DNA from 3 places in the Clostridium novyi NT genome. Region 3 is predicted to be linked to each of the others. Evidence: a T-box and tRNA genes for the amino acid it is inferred to sense, from the RefSeq annotation. Region 3 holds a T-box; the other regions hold tRNA genes.
The links. A T-box is a leader RNA that pairs with one kind of tRNA and senses whether it is charged. The one in region 3 lies ahead of leuS (leucine--tRNA ligase), so its partner is inferred to be a tRNA-Leu.
Positions count from the first base shown of each region.

Region 1: it has a tRNA-Leu gene. The T-box ahead of leuS (leucine--tRNA ligase) is inferred to sense a tRNA for this amino acid. The anticodon was not compared.
Region 2: it has a tRNA-Leu gene. The T-box ahead of leuS (leucine--tRNA ligase) is inferred to sense a tRNA for this amino acid. The anticodon was not compared.

Region 1 covers NC_008593.1:877,993-883,554, reverse strand. The annotation lists gene polA (DNA polymerase I) at 1-1,428, opposite strand, end outside; tRNA gene NT01CX_RS03985 (tRNA-Leu) at 1,855-1,941, shown strand; gene NT01CX_RS03980 (ribosomal protein L7/L12) at 1,989-2,285, opposite strand; gene NT01CX_RS03975 (C-GCAxxG-C-C family (seleno)protein) at 2,589-2,954, opposite strand; gene NT01CX_RS03970 (FUSC family protein) at 3,082-4,854, opposite strand; gene NT01CX_RS12215 (hypothetical protein) at 5,072-5,224, shown strand; gene NT01CX_RS12210 (hypothetical protein) at 5,298-5,444, opposite strand.
Region 2 covers NC_008593.1:883,700-889,261, forward strand. The annotation lists gene polA (DNA polymerase I) at 1-1,064, shown strand, start outside; gene coaE (dephospho-CoA kinase) at 1,114-1,722, shown strand; gene NT01CX_RS04000 (lytic transglycosylase domain-containing protein) at 1,719-2,324, shown strand; tRNA gene NT01CX_RS04005 (tRNA-Leu) at 2,384-2,469, shown strand; gene NT01CX_RS04010 (ACT domain-containing protein) at 2,560-2,994, shown strand; gene NT01CX_RS04015 (hypothetical protein) at 3,067-3,561, shown strand; gene NT01CX_RS04020 (GNAT family N-acetyltransferase) at 3,672-4,181, shown strand; gene NT01CX_RS04025 (SPOR domain-containing protein) at 4,268-4,990, shown strand; gene NT01CX_RS04030 (DUF4321 domain-containing protein) at 5,139-5,396, shown strand; gene NT01CX_RS04035 (Maf-like protein) at 5,407-5,562, shown strand, end outside.
Region 3 covers NC_008593.1:520,784-526,345, forward strand. The annotation lists gene NT01CX_RS02495 (IS1182-like element ISCno1 family transposase) at 1-352, opposite strand, end outside; gene leuS (leucine--tRNA ligase) at 532-2,970, opposite strand; T-box leader at 3,037-3,239, opposite strand; gene rpsA (30S ribosomal protein S1) at 3,437-4,600, shown strand; tRNA gene NT01CX_RS02510 (tRNA-Gln) at 4,695-4,770, opposite strand; gene NT01CX_RS02515 (hypothetical protein) at 4,838-5,347, opposite strand; gene NT01CX_RS02520 (DnaJ domain-containing protein) at 5,364-5,562, opposite strand, start outside.

The DNA.
Region 1 (5,562 bases), 360 kb from region 3:
TAGTTCTTCCATATTTGATTTTTTTATGTCTTTTTCTAACTTTTCATAGACGTCTTTTATATAATAAGTTTCATTTATCTTTATGTTATCATCATCTTTTAAACTTAATAAAAGCATTTCTTCTATTAAATCCTTTAACATATAATCTGATTTTGATGGTTGAAGTAAGTAGGCTGCTATTTTAGTATCAAAAGCTATATTTTTTGCAGCAATATTGTGTTTCTTTAGAACAACATAAACTTTCTTACTATCGTGACATACTTTTTTTATTTTTTCGTTTTCAAAAAGATTTTTTAAAATTTCAAAATATTTTGCTCCATCTTTATCTTTTATTTCATTTGCACTTATTACGAAAACTTCTTCTTTGTGTCTTACATATAAATTATTAAATTCTATTTTTGAATAAATATTTTCATCTACAAAATCAGCTTGAATATAAATACTATCATCTATACCCTCTACAAATTTTGAAAAATTCTCTATTGTATTTATATTTGTAGATTTTATATTTATATCAGATTCCTTTACCTCTGCTTCATCTTCTTTATCTAAACCTTCATTATCACCTATATTGTCTAATAAAGATTTAAAACCTAAGCTCTGGAATAACAGTCTAACACCTTGTATATCGTAATCTTCTTTTGATTTTATTTCGTCTAAATTAATTTCTATAGGTACATCCTTGCATATAGTGGCCAGTTTTTTACTAAGAATAGCTTGTTCTCTATAGTCTATAAGATTTTGTTTCATTTTTTTACCACTTATGTTTTCTACATTTTCTAGAACATTTTCTATACTTCCATATTCTTTTATAAGTTTTAATGCAGTTTTGTTTCCTATTCCCGGAACTCCCGGTATATTATCCGATTTATCTCCCATAAGTCCTTTTACATCTATAAACTCAGTTGGAGTAACTCCATATTCTTCTATCATCTTATTTTTGTCGTATATTTCTTTTTCGCTCATTCCTTTTTTGTTTATAACAACACGGACATTATCAGTTGCAAGTTGAAGCGCATCACGATCTCCAGTTACAATGTAAACTTCAATACCTTTCTCTTCTGCAAACTTAGATAAGGTGCCTATTAAATCATCTGCTTCAAATCCTTCAATTTCAAATATGTTTATAGCAAGTTTGTTTAATATGTCCTTAACTATTGGGAATTGCTCGTTAAGTTCATCAGGCATTTTAGCTCTTCCTGCCTTATACTCTTCATACTCTTTATGTCTAAAAGTAGGAGCTTTTTTATCAAAGGTAGTTACTATGTAATCTGGTTTTATTTCTTCTTTCATTTTAAGAAGCATTTTTATAAATCCATAGATAGCATTAGTATGTATTCCCTCTTTATTAGTTAGTGGTGGTAATGCGAAGAACGCTCTGTACATAAGACTATGTCCATCAAGTATTAATAATCTTTCTTTATTCATTATAAACCTCCGTTATTAACTGTAATAACACAGTTATTTTAAAACATGTATACTTATTAGTTTACTAATTTTATATACTTATATCAATGAAATTAAATAATTCCTCCATTATTTATTATAACCAATTTTTATTAAAGATGAATCATGTGCTTTAACTACTTACCATGTGAATAAGTTCATATATGTCACTTATTCAATGTCAAATATGTATAATTAAGAAGCTTAACATATTTTATTAATTTTAATACATTGATTATTAAATTGATTTACAAAGATGTTTCAATATATTATACAGTATTTTATATTCTTTTAAAAACACCTCTATAAAATACAATATATTCATAAATTTATGTTATAAATTTCTATAATAAAATAATTTTCTTGACTTACTATTAAAAACATGTTACGATATTATTCGTAAAACGCGCCGAAGTGGTGGAATTGGCAGACGCAACGGACTCAAAATCCGTCGCTGGCAACAGCGTGCGGGTTCAAGTCCCGCCTTCGGCACCAATCGTATGTATGGCAAAAGGACTTTGGATTAATTCCAAAGTCCTTTTTTAATTAACATCTAAATTATCTACATACTCTTTTGCTTCCTTTAAACCCATACCAGTAACATCTCTTAGTTTTTTTATGGCTTTAACTTTTTGATCTGCTTTAATAAGTTTTATTAACTCATCTTTAAGTTCACAACTTATTTTTTCTTTATACTTATCCGGTACATCTATTCCAAAATAATCAATAATACTATTTAATTTTAATTCTATTTCTTCTTGATTACGTTGGAGCTTATTAATATTGCTATTTAATATAATACATAAAATGAGTACTAAACTTATAATTCCAGATTCCATATTCTCATCTCCCATAATTCTTTAATTTTAAATTTTTTTAATTAATTTTCATAGACTTATAATTATTTCACCTTATTCTTTTTTCTAATACATGCTCTAATAATATTAGATTTATTCATATATACCACCTAAACCCAACATTTTAACTTAATTGTATAATATTATAATATTAATTTCTACAGTCCACTTAATAATTTAGTTAAAATCATCTTTATATCTTAGAAACTATATAAAAAAGCTTATAACCTGAATGCTATAAAAATAGCAACCAAGCTATAAGCCTTTTAACTTTATATATTTATATTAAATTTCTTCTACACTTTCTTTTAAAATGCTGTATGCATACTCGATTATTTCTCTACAAGTTATGCCTTTTCTCTTTAATTCTATACATTCAAGTGTTCCATACTTTTCTTTTACTCTACTTACTAAATCTCTAGTATACATTCTTGAATTGTTTGCATCAGCAGCTTCTTCTCTACCCTTTAATGAACCTAATGCTATAAGCGCACCTGTAATAGCTCCACAAGTACCCCCTACAGCCATTCCGCCACCAAAAGGAGTAGCAACTGAAACTGGTATGTTTGTATTGTTTTCATCATTAAATGCCTTTACTATGGATTCGGCACAATTATATCCTTGACTATGATATTCTGATACTTTTGTCATTTTTATACCCCTCGTCTTAAATTTTAATTTTGTTTTAATAATCTTGTCTAAGGTTATTATAATATTAAACCTATTCTATATACAAATATAAATTTTAATCTTTAAATTAAATAATTGAATCTTTATTTTATACACTACAGCTATTTAGTGAATGCTTTAAAGCATATAATTTTTCTCTAAAGTTGTTATATAAGATTTTATCATTTTCAGCCCATATATACATTTCATATATATTAGATATTATTTTTTTCTTATTTTTTAAAACTTCTTCATAACTTTGTATATGACTATGAAGATTATCAAACTTTTCCTCTATAAGGGATGATATTATAAACAAATTTTCTATAGCATGATTATTATTTTTTTCTACTATATATAATTTAGCTTCTTCTATTAACTTGTCTACTGTAGAATTACCCATTTTAATTAGATCATCACTGGAATCCTTTAATATATAAGGTAGTATAAACTTACTTACAAGTAAAGCTAAAATTAATCCTAAAGACACAAATAACATTCTGTACAAAAACACCGTTCCTACACTAGATGTTATTGCCGCTGTTCCAAGGGCAGACAATGTGACGCATATCATTTTTCTATCGTATCTTGTGTTATATCCATCTATATATCCTGATCCCATTACGATTATTGATCTTATAAGTGGATTCTTAATTATAGTAAAAAGCACTAAGAATATTAACCCACCTATTAATGTTCCCTTTATTCTATTGTAAGATTTACTCTTTGAATTTTCCCCATACGGTTGTACAATTGCAAAAACTGTGTATGCCATCCATCTCGCTTCATATATTTTAAAATAATCCATTATAAATATAGATATGGTAGCACATATAGAAACTCTAATTGCATAGGTAAATCTTAAAGAACTACAATTAAAATTTCTTTTTAATATATTTATTATGTTAAAATCTTGTGGAATAGGATAATGTTTATTTATACAATCATGATTTTCTAACTCATTTAGTTGTATAAAATAATTGCATAAAATATCTAAGTTTACTAGTATTCTTTTTAATAGAGAATTACTTTTTATCTTTTCTTCATTTATACATTCCATTATTTCTTTTTTAATATTATTTAATGCATTTTTATCGTCTTTGCTCTTGTATAATCTTATAAGCTTATCTTGTACAGCTTTTAAAATTTCTTTATAGTCATTTTCCTCATAATCAGTGTATAAATCATTCATGCATAAATTTATACTTTGCAATATAAATGCTATATTAAGTTTTATTCGTCCACCTTCAGTTAAATAAAACCCATTTTTCCTTTTACCATATACTAGTTTTTTTATCTTTTTTATCTCTTTTTCAATACTTATATCTATACAATTATAATCTTCTTTAGATATTACTGCTTCGTTTTTATTAATTAATTCCTGAAATATACTTTCTATAGACTTATTTGTTGATTTTACTAGTCTATGCTTGTTACATATAAGTTGTAAAATCATAATAAAAACACTTCCAATTACTAAGGATAGTAATCTCATTAAAATTTGTTCATTAGAAACTGGTACACTTAACATAAATAAATACTGAAGTCCAAAAGGTATATAAAGATTAGTTTTTAAATCATAGCAAAATAAAAATCCTATAATAAACATTGCTATAAAATTTATAGGTATACCTACAAATAGATTTTTACTTGCAATAAATGAAAATACTCCAAGCAGAAGATTAATTGTTATTAAGTATGCCAAATGTTTCATAGGCGATATTGTCAAATCTTCTTCTAGTAGCATTAGTGCAGCAGTTATTACAGTTACCCCTATAAGAGTATTTTCTATTCCAAATAATTTTTGAAATAAAATTATAAAGGATATTATAAATATAAATAAAATAGTTTTTGAAAATATAAGTTTTTTATTTATCTTCATGCTCTTCCTCACTCCTTTTTTAGACAGTAAAGAAGAGTATATCACAAATAATGTTTATTTAACAATATTTTTATAATATTGAAACATGATAATAAAAACTATTTTCAATCGTTTTCATTTTTTTCATTATATTCATTTTATAACCTGTATTATTTTTGTCATTTCCGTACTATAATTAGCTTATAGTAATTCTAATTTTTATGAGGGGGTTATCATTATGACTAATGATGAAAAGATTTTATTAGAAAAAATTTTTAGAGAACTTCAAGATATAAAGGTTATCTTACAAGAAAATAGTGAATTTAATGATTCATATATTGAGAAATTAAAACAAAACAAAATTATAAAAGATAAATTACTAAATTTATAGCGTATACAAACTTAAAAGTATTATTAAAAAATATTTTATAGCCCATTTTTTAATAATACTTTATTTTTAAATTTTATCTATTATAATAATTTTTTATAGGTTCTTTAAAAATTACATTGCCTGTAAAATCCTCTTTTCTTTTTATGCTTTTAACCTGTTCTTTTAGTTCTTCTATTTCTTTTTCCATACTATCTATTTTCTCTTTTATATTTTCATCCATTTTTATCACCTCATTATTTAGTATTGATTTTTTAAATGTTTTTATGTAAGTTTCTAATTTTTTATTATAAAATAGCCAAGCATTTAGCTTGGCCTTTTAAATTTATTTTATTAATATT
Region 2 (5,562 bases), 360 kb from region 3:
CAGATGAAGAATTTAATATAAAATCACCAAAACAACTAGGAAAAATATTATTTGAAAAGTTAGATCTTCCAGTAATTAAAAAGACAAAGACAGGATACTCAACTAATGCAGAGGTTCTTGAAAAGCTTAAAGATAGTCACCCTATAATTGAAAAAATAATAGAGTACAGACAAATAACAAAGCTTGATTCTACTTATGTTGAAGGACTTAAAAATGTAATTGATGAAGACGCAAAGATACATTCTAGTTTCAATCAAACAGTTACAACTACAGGAAGGCTTTCAAGTACAGAACCTAATCTTCAAAATATACCTATAAAGCATGAAATGGGTAGAGAGATAAGAAAGGTATTTGTACCTAATAATGATGAATCAGTTATATTCTCAGCGGACTATTCTCAAATAGAATTAAGAATTTTATCACATATTGCAGATGATGAGAAATTAATTGATGCTTTTAAACACCACAAAGATATTCACACTATAACAGCGTCAGAAGTGTTTAAAGTTCCAATTGATGAGGTAACACCACTTATGAGAAGCAACGCAAAGGCAGTTAATTTTGGAATAGTTTATGGAATTGGTGCTTTTAGTTTATCAAAGGACATAAACGTATCTAGAAAAGAAGCTAAAGAATATATAGATACTTATTTTAGTAGATATCCTAATGTAAAAAAATATATAGATGAAATTATAAGCAAGGCAGAGGTAGATGGTTTTGTAACAACTATATTAAATAGAAAAAGATACATACCAGAAATACAATCAAGAAATAAAATAGTAAGAGGATTTGGAGAAAGACTTGCTATGAACACTCCAATACAAGGAAGTGCGGCTGACATAATCAAACTTGCTATGGTTGAGGTTTACAATGAATTAAAAAATAGAAATTTAAAAAGTACATTAATATTACAAGTACATGACGAACTTATACTAAATGTTTACAAAGATGAATTAGAAGAAGTTAAAGAAATGGTAGTAGATAAAATGGAAAATGTAATGAAACTTTTAGTTCCTCTTGAAGCAGATGTGAATGTTGGAGAGACATGGTACGAAGCAAAATAAATTAAAAAATTAGTTACTTAAATTTACTACAATTGGGGGGAGGATTTTTATGATAACTGTTGGATTAACTGGTGGTATTGGAAGCGGTAAAAGCACCATTTCTAATATGATAAAGTCAAAAGATATACCTATTATAGATGCGGATCTTATTTCTAGAGAAGTTCTAAATATATATCCAGAAATACTTCAGGAGATAAAAGAAACTTTTGGAGAAGAATTTGTAGATGCGGATGGAAATTTAAAGAGAAGAGAACTTGGAAATCATATTTTCGGACAGGATGATCTTAGAAAAAAACTAGAAAATATAATAATACCATATATAAAAAAGGAAGTATTTAATAGAATAGAAGAATGTAATAAATTAAATGAAAAAATTTGTGTTGTAGATGCGCCTACTTTAATTGAGCACAAAATAAATGAAAAAATGGATTATAATATTTTAGTTTGGGTAGACAAGAACACTCAAATAGAAAGAGTAAAACTACGAGATAATATGGATTATGAGGAAGTTATAAAAAGAATAAATTCTCAAATGTCTCTAGAAGAAAAGAGTAAATATGTTGATTTTACTATAGATAATAGTGGAAGTTTAGATAACACAAAAAAAGAATTAGAAGAAGTTTTAGGAAAGGTTATTAGACTTGAGGAGGAAAAATGAAAAAGAGAAAGTTGACTGCAGTTTGGGGAATATTAATCTTACTAATCTTAATTGTTATTAGTATAAAACCAATAGGTAGAATGTTTTATCCTATGGATTATAAAGAATATATAGTAAAATATTCAGAGCAATATAATTTAGATCCGTATTTAGTTGCATCAGTTATAAAGACAGAAAGTGATTTTGAAAAGAATGCTAAGTCAAATAAAGGTGCAATTGGTCTTATGCAACTTACACCATCTACAGCTAAATGGGCTGCAAAACAAATGAAAGTTAAAAACTTTAAAGTGGATATGCTTTATGATGAAGAGTTTAACATAAAAATGGGGTGTTGGTATTTAGACAATTTAAAACAAGAATTTAATAATAATATGCAACTTGTTATAGCAGCTTATAACGGTGGTAGAGGAAATGTTAAAAAGTGGCTTAACAATGAGGAAAATTCAAAGAATGGTGTTGACCTTCACTACATTCCTTTTAAGGAAACAGATAAATATGTGAAAAAGGTTAAAGTAAGCCAAAACGTATATGAATTTTTATATAAAAAAGATAAGGCATATATAAAGGGAATAAAAGAGGTTATTTCAAGTTATTTTTCATAGTTCTATTGACAATATATATTATGATAGTATAAAATTATTTATACAATTGTAATATATATGCAGGAGTGGCGGAATGGGCAGACGCATACGTTTGAGGGGCGTATACCAATTTGGTGTATGGGTTCAAGTCCCATCTTCTGCACCAAATAAGTGGCTAAACGTAACATTTTAGCCACTTTTCTATTTATATATAAAAAAATGATTTTGGGTATATTAGGAGGATGGCAACAGGAATATGGATAAGTACTTAATAATAAATACAAAAATTTTACCAGAAGTCTTTGGAAAAGTGCTACAAGCAAAAGAACTTTTAAGAACTGGTAAAGCTAAAGACATAACTGAAGCATCTAAAATTGTGGGGATTAGTAGAAGTTCTTATTATAAATATAAAGACTTTGTATTTTCCGTTTTAGAAGGAACTCATGTGCAAAAGGCTACAATTGGTTTCTTGTTATCGCATAAAGCTGGAACTCTTTCAAGAATATTAGACAGAATAGCTCAAATTAATGGTAATATATTAACTATAAATCAAGATATACCAGTAAATAATGCAGCTAGTGTTACTATAACTTTTGATATATCAAATATGGTAGTTGAGTTAAATGAGTTTCTTCGAGAGATGCAAGAGATGGACAATGTAGTAAAAGTATCTTTAATTGCTATGGAATAAAAAGAAAAGAGTATTCAAAATAAAAATTAAAGCATACCTTATAATATATTGATATTATTTGGAGGTATGTATATGAATTTAAACAAAGAAGATACCACTTTAAAAACATTAGATGAAGATTATGATATGGTGCCTATTAATACTTATATTAGAGCAATGAATAATTATAGAATGTTCCAAGAGGTTCAAGGAGGATATCCTAATAATTATTTTATGCCACAGTTTAGGCAAAATGATATGGAATGTAATAGTATTAAACCTATGACATATTATAAAATAGACCATAATTTAGACGATAGTAACTCATCTGCTAACTATGATTTTAGAAATGTTGATTTTAGAAATAATTTTGGAATGAAAATGATGGATGAAGATATCTATTCTGTTGATAAATCTCGTGATATGGACTACGAAGATTTTGTAGATGTAAATAAAATCTTAATGAAAATAGAGAGATATAATCCAGGAATATTTCAATTTTTAAGAAGATATGGTATGTCCTATGAAGAAGCTAAAAAAATTATAAAAAAGATAATAACAGTAACTCTTATGTATGAAAATGATTAACATAAATTGTTGAATAATAAATAACCTTTAAGTTTATTTTATAAGCTTAAAGGTTTTTTTAAAGGAAAAAATTTCTTTGTGTAGAAATAAAATTAAAGAGGTGTGTTATTATGTTTGATATTAAACTTGATTATAATAATATAAAAATCACAAGTGTAGAAAGAGAAGATATTAAAGATATATATAATTGGATTAGGATGCAAAATAGTTTTTATGTTGAAAATAAAAATATGGATAATATAGATTATAGTGAATTTTACGATAGGTTTTTAGAATATTATTTCAGCGAGTGTGAATTTTTTTTAAAAGTTAAAAAAGATGATAAATTAATAGGTGTATTAAAAGGAAAAACGGAGTTTAAAAATCCAAATGAAGTTTGGATAAGATATTTATTATTAGATAAGGACATGAGAAATAATAAAGTTGGAAGTAAAATTTTAGAACTAATATCAAAATACTTCTTTTGTGATTGCGGTATATCTAATTTTTATACTAGAGTACAAAAGGAAGACTATAAATACATAAATTTTTTTGAGAAAAATAAATTTTATGTATCAAAAACATTAAAAAATAAAAATGAAGAAGTAACCATATTAAAAAAACATATGCTTAAAACTTAGTTAATATAGGTATGATAGTATAAAAGATATTAATTATAAATATGATTAAAGTAAGAATGCATAAATTTAATATGGGGGGTAGGATTATGAAGTATACTAGATATGATTTAAAGAAAAATAATAAAAAGAACAATAGTATTGTATTTGTAGTATCAATTTGTGTAGTTCTTATTGTAGCCTTTGTGTCTGGAACTATGATATCTAATGTATTTATAAAAAAATCTAAAAGTACTGCGACTTCTGAACAAAAAAATTCAAAACAAACTGAACAAAATAAAAAGAAAACTAATAAAGTAGATAAAGGTATTACGGAAATTGATAACTTTACAATAATACAATGTGGTGTTTTTTCTAAGGTAGAGAATGCAGATGTATTAAAAGATGAAATAAAGCATTTTGGAAATCCATTTATATGTGAAGAAGATCAAAAGTACAAAGTAATACTTGGAGTTTATTCAAAAGAAGAAGTGGACAAAGTAACAAAGTCTTTAGATAAAGGAAAGATAGAATATACTAAAGTCAATATAAATCCTGATTTAGAAAACAAAGCAAGTTTACAAATTGCTCAAATAATAAATGCACAATTACAAATAGTACATAGCTTTTCTGATAATAAAGCTAAATTTGTACAAACAAATCAAATTAAAGAGTGGTGCAGTAAATTAGATAAGGTAAATGAAGATGAAAAAAATTATAAAGTGTTAAATGATTTAAGGAACAATGTTCAAAAATTACCTGAAAAAATAACTAGAGATAATTTAGAAGAATTAAATAAAAACTTATACAAAAATATAAAATTATTACAATAGATATTACATAAGCTATGCAAGGTATTATAATACAAATTTGTATTATGTTATTTAAGTAAAATTAATAAAAATGTAACTATATATACTTGTTTAAGGCACTATTAAGTGATAAACTATATAGGATAAAAAGTTAAAAGGGGAATATATGGTGAAAGGCAGTAATAAGAGTGGTTTTTTCATATTTATTATTTTGCTAGGAGGAATATGTGGAAGTTTTATTGGTGAAATTTTAGGAAATAGTATAACCCCCCTAGGCTTTTTGAAAGCTACATATCCTATTGGTACAGCAAGTCCATTTGTACTAAATTTAAAGGTAGTTGAGCTTACATTTGGTGTAAACTTTTATGTTAATGTAATGGCAATTGTGGGTGTTATTATCGCTATACTACTTTATAGAAAATATTAGGAGTGATCACATGAAAGTGATATTGGCATCGGCTTCTGAGAGAAGACAAGAACTTTTAAAAAGAATAATTGATGATTTTGAAATCATAGTAAGTGACTTTGATGAAAGTACCGTTAAGTTTAATGGAGATTTTAGTGTGTATGTGCAAGAACTTGCAAAGGGAAAA
Region 3 (5,562 bases):
TATTACTAAATCTTTTTGTTCTATTCTGGCTTATAGTGGAATGACTTGGTATTTTATCAGTAAGTCCATATCCTAAAAACCATCTGTAAGCTACATTTACCTGGATTTCTTTTACAAGCTGACGCTCTGAACGTATACCGAATAGGTATCCTATAAAAAGCATTTTAAATAATACAACTGGATCCACTGAAGGTCTGCCATTATCAGCACAATATAAATCCTTAGTTAAATCTCTTATAAATGAAAAGTCTATGTATTTATCTATCTTTCTAAGTATGTGATTTTCAGGTACTAAATTTTCTATATAAACTAGTTCTAATTGATTTTGTTTTCTTTCATTATTAGTAAGCATTTTTCCTCCGTAGGAGCCCTAACGGGCTAAAAGATTTATTGTTCTAAAATATATATTCTACATAAACACTAAAAATCCTTTTTGTAATAAATGTAAAAAGGCTGTTGACAAATTATGCTTATCAACAGCCTGAGTAAAACCTACAACCATGTTTTATGGTTGTAGGTTTTATTTTAAATTTATTTAGCTACTATATTTACAAGGCTACCTTTAACAACTATTACTTTAATTATATTCTTTCCTTCAAGAAGTCCCTTGATAGTTTCATTGTTAAGTGCAGCTTCTTTTATTTCTTCGTCTGTAAGATTTGTTGCAATGTTCATTCTAGCTTTTATTTTACCAAGAATTTGGATAGCTATTTCTACTTCATCTTTAACTAAAGCTTTAGGATCAAATTTTGGCCAAGATGTAGTGAATACTGAAGATGTATTACCTAAAAGTTCCCATTGTTCTTCTGAGAAGTGAGGAGCAAAAGGAGCTAGAAGTTTAATGTAATCAGTTAAAGCTTCTTTTAGGAATTCAACATTTAAGTTTTCTTCATTTAAATATTTTGATAAAGAATTAGTGTATTCCATAATTCTAGCAATAGCAGTGTTGAATTGGAACTTTTCTGTATCTTCAGTAACGTGTTGTATCGCGTAGTGTCTTGTGTAATTTAATTCTTTTTCAGCTTTTTCAATAGTTGTTTTTGTATTTTTAGAATCAGCCATTTGTGTTCTAGAATCAGCTAAAATTCTTTCAACTTTATCTACGAATTTGCTCATTGATTTTATAGCATCATCTGACCATGCGCCACCTTCAGAGTAAGCAAAACCGAACATTAGGTACATTCTAAATACATCAGCACCATATTCTTTAATATAATCATCTGGAGCTATTGTATTTCCTTTAGATTTACTCATTTTAAGTCCGTCTGGTCCAAGTATTAATCCTTGGTGAGTAAGAGAAGTAAATGGTTCATCAAAGTTTAAGTATCCCATATCTCTAAGAGCTTTTGTTATGAATCTTGCATAAAGAAGATGCATACAAGCGTGTTCTGGTCCACCAACATATTTATCTACTGGAAGCATTTTATTAACTTTATCTATGTCAAATGCTTTTTCAGAGTTATTGTTATCAACATATCTTAAATAATACCATGAAGAACATACAAATGTATCTAAAGTATCAGTTTCACGAACAGCATGACCTCCGCATTTAGGACAAGTAGTATGTAAGAATTCTTCACTTTTTGATAATGGTGATTTACCATCTGGAGTAAATTCTATGTTATATGGAAGTTCAACTGGTAGTTGTTCTTCAGGAACAGCTACAGTTCCACATTTATCACAATAAACAACAGGAATTGGAGCTCCCCAATATCTTTGTCTTGATACAAGCCAATCACGAAGTCTATAGTTTACTTTCCAATTTCCAAGTTTTTGTTCTTGTAGTTTCTTAACAATAGCTTCTTTAGCTTCTTCACCATATAAACCATCAAATTCTCCACTGTTTACTAGAGAACCGTATTCAGTGAATGGAAGAGAATCTCCTCCTTCAATAACTCTAACTATTGGAAGATCATATTTAGTTGCAAAAGCATAGTCACGTTCATCGTGAGCAGGAACTGCCATTACACAACCAGTACCGTATGTTGCAAGTACATAGTCACCAACCCAAATAGGAACTTTATTTCCGTTTATAGGGTTTATAGCATATGATCCTGTGAATACTCCTGTTTTTTCTCTTGTTGAAGATTGTCTTTCTATATCTGATTGTTTTTGAGCTTCTATTTTGTATGCTTCAACAGCAGCTTTGTTTTCTTCAGTTGTAAGACTATCAACAAGTTCATTTTCAGGTGCTAGAACTACGTAAGTAACACCATTTAGAGTATCAACTCTAGTAGTGAATACATCAAATGTTATATCTGAATTTTCTACTTTAAAAGTTGCTTCAACACCTTTTGATTTTCCAATCCAGTGTTTTTGCATTGCTTTAGTTTTTTCAGGCCAATCAAGACCATCTAATTTTTCTAAAAGCTCATCAGCATAATCTGTTATTTTTAAAAACCATTGAGTTAATGCTTTCTTTTCAACTAAAGAATCACATCTTTCACAATGACCATCTAATACTTGTTCGTTAGCTAAAACAGTGTTACAGCTAGGGCACCAATTTACTGGAGCATTTTTTCTGTATGCAAGTCCTTTTTCATATAATTTTAAGAATACCCATTGAGTCCATTTGTAATAATCAGGAAGACAAGTTATGATTTCATGATCCCAATTAAACATAGCTCCCATTGATCTTAATTGCTCTTCCATGTTTTCTATATTTTTCATTGTTGAATCTTGAGGATGAATTCCTGTCTTTATTGCAAAGTTTTCAGCAGGAAGACCAAATGCATCAAAACCCATTGGTTGAAATACATTATAACCATTCATTTTTTTAAATCTTGCCCAAGAATCTGTTGGACCATAGTTAAACCAGTGACCAGCATGCAATTTTGCAGCTGATGGATAAGAGAACATTTCAAGTACGTATAATTTTTCACCTGGAGCATTTTCGTCAAAATTATGTAGTCCAGACTCTTCCCATTTCTTTTGCCATTTTTCATCTACTGTTGTTCCGTAGTTTCCCATAAAATAACCTCCTTATAAGTTTAATAAAATATTAATTTAAAATAAAAAACCTTTCATCTCTTTTAATAAAGAGACGAAAGGTGTAATTTCCGCGGTACCACTCTAATTAAGCTTAAAGCTTCACTTTAAAAAATATAACGGTTTAATCCGTATCTGCTTCTTACAGATAAGCTCAAAGGCAAGTTCGTAAATTATCAATATTGTCTTGCAGCTACCGACAACTCTCTTAAATTGAAAAAAATACTACTACTCCTTTTCAAAGCAATAACATATAACTTTTGTTTTTTAATTATAGAGTAAATAGGAAATACTGTCAAGGGTATTTGTATATAAATAAAGTAATATGTATATTATGTCAAGTATAAGAAGGTTTTATTCAACATATGTATAAGATTTATTAATATAGTGTATTTTGGTATACTAAATGTATAAAAGAATTTTAATATAAAAGTAAGGGGAGATACATATGGAAAAAGATAAAGTACAAGAAGAATCAATGCAAGATATTATGGAAGCTATAGATAAGACTATGGAACCGATTTATGTTGGAGATATTATTGAAGGAGAAGTAATTTCTGTATCTCAAAATGAAGTTTTAGTGAATATAGGATATATAACTGATGGAGTTATAAAAAAGAATGAAGTATGCAGTGATGATGAAGAGCTTAAAGATATTTTAAAATCAGGTGATAAGGTAGATGTATATATAGTTAAGATAAATGATGGAGAGGGAAATGTATTATTATCTAAAAAGAAAGCTGATAGTGTTAAAGCATGGGATACATTAAAAGATGCATTTAAAAATGGAACAATATTAGAAGCTAAAGTAGATGAAGTTGTAAAAGGCGGAGTTGTAAGTTATATAAATGGAATAAGAGCATTTATACCAGCATCTCAAATATCAGCTAGTTTTGTTAAGGACGTAAAAGTATTTTTAGGTAAAACTTTAAAGGTTAAAGTAATTGAATTTGATGGAAAGAAAAATAAAGTAGTTCTATCAGCTAAGGAAGTTGAATTAAAAGAAATAGAAAATAAGAAACAAAAGGTTTTAGCTTCACTTAAAAAAGGAGAAAAAAGAAGTGGTGTTGTAAGAAGACTTGCAAAGTTTGGTGCATTTGTAGACTTAGGAGGAGTAGATGGATTAATTCATAATTCAGATTTATCTTGGGAAAGAGTAAATAATCCTTCAGATGTTGTAAAGGTTGGAGACAAAGTAGAAGTTTATGTACTTGATTTTCATAAGGACACAGGAAAAATTGCATTAAGTCTTAAAAATGTAGAAGAAGATCCATGGAATAATGTTTCTTCTAAGTTTAAAGTTAATGATATAGTTGAAGGAAAAGTTGTAAAACTTTTAGATTTTGGTGCATTTGTTGAAATATTAGGTGGAGTAGAAGGATTAGTTCATATTACAGAAATAACTGATGAAAATATAGCAAAACCTTCAGATGTTTTAAAGAAGGGTGATAAAGTAAAAGTAAAAATACTTGAAATAAATGAAAACGATAAGAGAATAGCATTATCAATTAAAGATGCAGAAAATAAAGTTGCAGAAGAAATAGAAAAATATAATGATGAAGATGAAGGAAACTTTGCATTTGCAGACTTATTAAAGAATTTTAAGTTTTAGTTTTTTATATAAAAGTTAATATATTTAATTTATGATTAAAGGTTAAAAGAGGCTTCTATTATAGAGGCCTCTTTTAAATCTAATTTATAAAGTTTGGCTGCCCAAGCAGGATTCGAACCTACGGAGTGCCTGAGTCAGAGTCAGGTGCCTTACCGCTTGGCTATTGGGCAATATTTAAAATATTAACAGTTATAAATTATACCATTTTTTCATAAAAAGTCAATATTTTAGATAATTTTAGAATTTAGATGCAAAGTGTTTATTATAATATGATACAAATAATGTTAGTACATAATCGAATATAAAGAAGATTATTTCACCAAAAATTATAATTGTATATATAGGGAAATACATTTTATAGGAACTAAAATCTCCTATAAACAGTGTTTTATATAAGTAAAATAATATAAACATAGAAACATTAAAATAAATAAGTTTCAAAAATAATTCTAATGGTACATTATTAAAATGTTCTATATAGTATTTTACAAAACCATATAATCCGAAAAATAATATATAAGTAAAAACTATTTCTTTAGGTGAAACTATAAAAAAGCTCAAAATAGAACTGGCAACAAAGACTAATAAACCAGTTTTTACTCCTAAACTGATAATTGAAAGTATTATTATAAAAGAGGTTATTGTCATTAAGGATAATTTATTGGTAGGTATTATGGAGCTTAAATAAATAAAGATTAATGTTAAAGCTATAAGTATACCACCTTTTGTAATGTTAGATACTTTCATAATAAAAACATCTCCTTTAACAACAAGAAATTATATTACCATCACAACAACATTCACACATAGTATCTAGACACCAAAGTTTTACACAACAATCACAGAAATCAGAATCACTTCTACGACTAGTATTATATCCCTGTCTAAATGTATTATTCCTATTTTTCAGCATATTTAAAGCATTAATATATTCCTTATTATATGGATCTAAATTACAAGCT